Regions from separate parts of the Ectobacillus sp. JY-23 genome, predicted to be linked through region 1. Evidence: riboswitches for the same ligand, from Rfam matches in the RefSeq annotation. Region 1 holds a riboswitch; the other holds the start of a gene.
The links. Region 1 has a riboswitch for S-adenosylmethionine ahead of MUG87_RS15975 (aspartate/glutamate racemase family protein). Riboswitches for the same ligand answer to the same signal wherever they lie in the genome.
Positions count from the first base shown of each region.

Region 2: linked by a shared signal. The riboswitch ahead of MUG87_RS07845 (bifunctional homocysteine S-methyltransferase/methylenetetrahydrofolate reductase) and the one ahead of MUG87_RS15975 (aspartate/glutamate racemase family protein) in region 1 are both predicted to bind S-adenosylmethionine.

Region 1 is NZ_CP095462.1:3,164,436-3,167,641, reverse strand. Features, by position in the region: gene MUG87_RS15980 (MFS transporter) at 1-1,111, opposite strand, end outside; SAM riboswitch class I at 1,271-1,375, shown strand; gene MUG87_RS15975 (aspartate/glutamate racemase family protein) at 1,458-2,159, shown strand; gene helD (RNA polymerase recycling motor HelD) at 2,271-3,206, opposite strand, start outside.
Region 2 is NZ_CP095462.1:1,501,513-1,504,718, forward strand. Features, by position in the region: gene MUG87_RS07845 (bifunctional homocysteine S-methyltransferase/methylenetetrahydrofolate reductase) at 1-1,206, opposite strand, end outside; SAM riboswitch class I at 1,289-1,399, opposite strand; SAM riboswitch class I at 1,566-1,677, shown strand; gene MUG87_RS07850 (methionine biosynthesis PLP-dependent protein) at 1,855-2,964, shown strand; gene metC (cystathionine beta-lyase) at 2,961-3,206, shown strand, end outside.

The sequences.
Region 1 (3,206 bases):
AAAATGTTCCAACTCCCACTGCAATTGTTCCAAATACACTGTGTAACATCCCTAAAAAACCAAATACTCTACCTTGAATAGCAGGTGCGGTTTGCACACGCAAAGCAATGTTAACAAGCAGAGTTGAGACAGCAAACATAAAGCCAAGTAAAATAATAAACGGGTATACGTAAGAGATATATTCGATTTCCGAAATGCAATAGTAAATGGGCCCAATTAATAAAAAACCGCCAAAGATCCAATATCCTTTTCGCTGGATTCGTGTATCTAATTTCATAATAACGAGTGACCCCAGAATATAACCGAATGGAATACAAGCTTCTATCAAGCCAAACTCCCATCCCTTCGCCTTCCATGTTTGAACAGCTGTTACTTGAATCATCATTAACGCCATTGTAAATGATGATCCTAAAATCGGAAAAAGAATAAGTACGGAACGAATGAAAGGTTCTTTTACAAGCAATTGTAAACCTTCCTTAAAATCCTTAAAAAAAGACTTTTTCTCTTGAAGCTTGCCATCATGTTCTACTGCAAGATGAGATTGTGGAATGACCCCTGCCATCAAAACGAATCCTGCCGATAATATATAGGTACATGTATTTACTAAAAAGGCAGTAAAACTTCCAAACAATCCAATAAATAACCCGCCAAGAGCCAATCCACTAATACGAGAAATATTATCCATAATTGTAATAGCACCTGTCGCTTTTGACATATTCTCTTTTTCTACTATGTTGCTTAATGAGGCTTGAAATGCAGGACCATGGAATAGTCCGATAAAGACTTGCAGTCCAAATAAAACGATGAGAAATGGAATGGATGTAAAGGATGTATACATACAAGCTGCTACAACGAAAATGATAGCTGCATTCAGTAAATCACACACCCACATGATGGTACGGCGGTCATAGCGATCAGCAAAGGTTCCTGCCACTCCCCCGAATAATACATTAATAGCTAAAACAACCATGAAAAATACAAACATGATTCTAGCGCTTCCTGTCGTTTCTAACACCCAAAAGTTAATAGCGATGGTCGAAAAACTGCTTCCAAGTAACGAAACACCATAGCTTAGGAATAAATAACGAAATATTTTATTTTGAAACAGCATGCTGTTCCTCCTTATGTTTTATTTATGATTGATTAATCAATCATAAATAAAACATAACATATATTGGAAATTAAGTACACATCGATCATAAAATATTTTATATTAGTTGTATTTTTCTAAAAATACTGAGATAATATGAACAATTGCATAATTTACTCATTCTTATCATGAGAGGCGGAGGGACTGGCCCGACGATGCCTCAGCAACCCCTGAAATTCAGGAAGGTGCTAATTCCTGCAGAGCAAAAGCTCTGAGAGATAAGAGGTCGAACTCAATAAAAAAGACCTCTTATGACAAGAGGTCTTTTTTATGTCCTCTGTCACATTTTATTCTAAGGAGGATTTGTATGAAAACAATTGGCATGATTGGTGGATTAAGCTGGGAGTCGACATCACTGTACAGTATGTATTTAAACGAATTTGCCCAAAAAGCATGCTCTCATTGCGCTCCCCTAGTAATTCAAGGGATGGATTTTACTGAAGTGACTCATTGGTTAGAACGCGGTGATGATGAGTCGCTCACAACTGCACTCATTGAAACAGCACAGCAAGTGGAAGAGATGGGGGCTGACTGTTTGCTGCTTTGTTCAAATACCGTCCATATTTTTGCAAACGAAGTCGCTGAAGCTATATCCATTCCACTTCTTCATATTGGTGATACTAGCGCCGAAGCAATCCGTATGCAATCTATAAACAAAATTGGCGTACTCGGAACAAAACACACACTCAAAAAAGATTTTTATGTTGAAAGATTAGAATCTCATGGTTTACAAGCGCTTTGTCCAAGTTCAGAAGAATGCACCTGGATGCACAACATTATCATGAATGAACTCAGTCAAGGAATTTTATCTCCTAAAACAAAAGCCGGCTTTCAAAATATCATTCAAAACTTAATTGTACAAGGTGCGGAGGGCATTTTATTGGCCTGCACTGAAATTCCTCTTTTAATTACGCAAGAAGACGTGTCAGTACAATTGTTTGATACAGCGTACTTGCATGCCAAACAAGCCATTTCGTTTGCGCTACAAAAAGAAACATCTCCTCTATAAGGAGATGTTTCTTTAAAAATTTATATACCTTTCTTCTGTATATAAGGTTAATATAAAAATAATCTTATATAATGGAGACGGGTATATGCGTTTTATGACATTTGGATCACTCTAGCTTTGCCAATCTAGTAAGGAACGTTCAATGCTATTCAACAATACATCCTCTTCTTGCTGTGCAAATACAGTTAACTGATGCAAAGGTCTTGTCATCGCTACATACATCAACTTGACGTCCAATTCATCTTTTGTAAAACGTTCTTTATAAGAAACAATCCCTACACAATCAAATTCCAACCCTTTTGCAACGTGTACAGGGAGAATGGAGAGCATATTATGTCGTAGTTCTTGCTGCTCTGTCATTAATGCACACGGTAGCTTTTCCTGTAGCAAAAGGTACAGTTCTTTGCATTCTTCTTTTGTTCTTCCAAGCAAGGCAAACGATTTAAATCCATGTTGCTTGCCTTCTTTTACAAAACATTCCACAGCCTCCTGCAAAGCGGCTGCCCCTTCGTATTTTTGAAAAACAGGACGATTTCCATGTCGTACTACCGGAATAGCAATCGGGACACGTACATCACTGTGACCGGTCAAAACCGCATTTGCGACGTTCATAATTTCGATTGTTGTCCGGTAACTGCTTTGCAATGTTAAATAATTAGCTTTGGGGAAGATACGCTTGATTAGCAAATCCCAATCTTTAATTCCTCGGTATCCATGAATGCCTTGCGATAAATCGCCCAGTATCGTAAACAACTCTGTACCACACACTTTTTTAAGCACAAACATTTCAAATAAGGTGTAATCCTGTGCCTCATCAATAATAATGCTTTTTATTTTTATATTCTTTTTCACACCGTACAGATGGTGTTGTAAATATAATAGCGCAGCTGCATCACCTACTTCATAATGAAACTTGCGCTTTCGCAAAGAAGCTGTCATATTTGCTATAATTGTTTCGCTCAATCCTTCGGGCCCATACTTTCGCATGTTCTCTGCACTTTGAAGGAGCTCCTTATAATAAGAAAACACATCTTTTTTCGGAAACTT
Region 2 (3,206 bases), 1.7 Mb from region 1:
ACCCAGGGAAGCAAGACCTAGTAAATGGGATTGTAAGCCAATTAAATTGTGATCGCGACATGTTAAGTGTGTTAACACAGGTATGTTCTGCCTCATTAGCATCGCGCCAAGTGCCATATTAGAAATACGTGGACTGGCTAATGAATTATCAGCCAGAGTAATTGCATCGGCTCCTGCTCGTTTGAGTGCCTTTGCTCCTTCAAAAAAGCGACTCGTATCCAAAGTTTTAGGAGGGTCTAGCTCGACAATAATCGTTCTCTCCTCCTTTGCCTTTTCTGCTAAACTATTACCTGTTTGACGAGAGCGAGCCTCTGCTATGGTAATGATATTTCTTCTCTCTACCTCTTTCCTTAAGACCGGCGCTTGCTGTAATGCTTCTTTCATCGCCCGAATGTGTGCAGGTGTGGTCCCGCAGCAGCCACCAATCAGTTTGACACCTTGATTGGCAAATTGATTCACCATATCTTTAAAGTATTCAGGTGTTCCCTCATACACATATGTACCATCTACATATTTGGGGAGACCTGCATTCGGATAGGCAGAAAGATGTCCCTTCTGTGGAAGGGGCACATAGGTCAAAGATTCAATCATATGAAGCGGTCCCAACCGGCAATTGAGACCGGCAACATCAGCACCAGATTGAAACAATTCAGCAAAGACATCTTCAATATATCTTCCAGTTTGTGTCAAGCCAGCCTCATGTAAAGCTACCTGTGTAATAATGGGGATATCTGTTCTTGATCGCAAAATACGTAAAGCTCGTATTAATTCCTTTTCATCATAGAAGGTTTCCAGGATCAGGCCATCCACACCTTCCTCAAGCAAAGCATACGCTTGCTCAAGCAACATAAACTCACGTTCTGCTTCTGTTGTTATCATGGCTCCCGTATGCTTCACGCCACCAATCGTCCCAAGGATATAAGCACCCTCTGCTCCGACTCTAGCGTTTCTAACCGCGGCTCTATTAATAGCAACAACCTGCTCCTCCAAGCCATATGCGCGCAATTTCCCTTCATTAGCACCATATGTATGTGTTTGGATAACCTCTGCTCCTGCCTCTCTATATTGACGATGTATATCAATGATGCGCTCTGGTTGTTCTAGATTGAGTTCTTCCAAACAACTCTGCAATCCATGAGAATGGAGCAATGTTCCGATTGCTCCATCACCTAGTAAGATACCTTCCTCAATTCTTTTTCGTAACATTCATCGCACCCCTTTTTGTAGGGCGAATAATTTCACAAAAAATCCTCTCCTTTATGAAAGGAGAGGATTCGGAAACATCCGCCCCTTATCACGCAAAACTTGTTGTTTTGCAGGTTGTAGCACCGTTTCAAACAAGTCGTTTGAAGGTTGCCGGGCTTCACAGGGCCTTTCCCTCCGCCGCTCTCGATAAGAGTTTGATACAACTTATGCGCTTTTCATGATAATTTAGCATACTCGCTTTTTAGAAGTCAATAAAAATAAACATAATTATTTTTAATTTTTTAAATTAACAAAAAAATATTGCTTTTTTCTAGGTACTAAGTATACAGTATAAAAAAGACTTCGAACTTCATATGTGTTTCTTATCCAGAGAGGTGGAGGGACTGGCCCTTAGATACCTCAGCAACCATTAACAATTCTGTTAAAAAGGTGCTAACTCCAGCAAATTCAAAGGAATTTGACAGATAAGAAGAAGCGTATTCTGCATTATAAAGCCTTCTTCTTAGAAGGCTTTTTTATGTTAGGCAGTTTTAAAGCCTAGTGTTGAGGATAGGAACTTGTTGATTGGAGCGCAGGGGGAGGCTCTTGCGGAACGCAAAACACTGTAATGGAAAGTAACAACGGCCTTATATTAAAGGGGGAGAAAATATGAGACAGGAAACAAAGTTGGCTCAAATTGGAAACAGAAGTGAACACACTACAGGAACTGTGAGCGCTCCTATTTACTTATCTACAGCTTACAGACATGAGGGGATTGGCAGATCAACCGGATATGACTATACGCGTACAGGCAATCCAACGCGCGAGATTCTCGAGCAGGCCATTGCAGAGCTGGAACACGGAGATAAAGGGTTTGCCTGTAGCTCAGGTATGGCTGCAATTCTTCTTGTACTTTCTTTATTTAAATCTGGAGATGAATTGATTGTATCAGAAGACTTATACGGCGGTACTTTCCGCTTATTTAATGATTTAGAAAACAGATGGAACATTCGATGTAGATATGTATCAACTCATGATCTACATCATATCGAAGAAGCCATTACATCAAACACAAAGGCTATTTTCATTGAGACACCTACCAACCCACTCATGGAAGTCACAGACCTTCCCGGCGTAGCTGACATTGCAAAAAGATATAATTTACTGCTCATAGTTGATAATACCTTTTACACACCGGTGCTACAGCAGCCTATCTTGCTTGGTGCCGACATTGTCATTCATAGTGCCACAAAATATTTAGGAGGACATAATGATGTATTGGCTGGTCTTGTTGTAGCGAAAGGAGCAGCGCTTTGCACGGCACTCGGTCATTTTCATAACGCTTCCGGTGCTGTTTTAAGTCCCTTTGACTCTTGGCTTTTAATGAGAGGCATGAAAACTCTAGCACTGCGCATGAAGCAGCATGAAGAGAACGCAAAAGCCTTGGTTTCTTTCTTGCAGTCTTCCGCATCAGTAACAGATGTCCTGTACCCTGGCAAAGGGGGAATGATTTCATTTCGCTTACAACACGAAGAATGGATTGATCCATTTTTGCAATCCCTTTCTCTCATCACATTTGCAGAAAGTCTAGGTGGTACGGAAAGTTTTATTACATATCCGGCTACTCAAACACATGCAGATATTCCTACTCAGGTGCGGCTACAACGTGGTGTATGCAATCGGCTACTTCGCTTTTCCGTGGGTATTGAGCATGTTGAAGATTTGATACAAGATGTAAAGCACGCACTTTATCTTGTACGCGAGGAGGTTCAAATATGAACCACTTTTCCTTTGATACACGCTTATTGCATAATAAGCATAAATTTGATTCACAAACAGGTGCTGTCAGTGTACCTATTTACCAAACGTCCACTTTTCATCAAACAAATCCCGATACATTTGGCAAATACGATTATAGTCGTTCCGGAAACCCTACTCGTGAGGCTCTAGAAGAGGTGATTGCCGATCTTGAAGACGGTGTGAAAGGATTTGCATTCTCATCAGGCATGGCTGCTATCTCA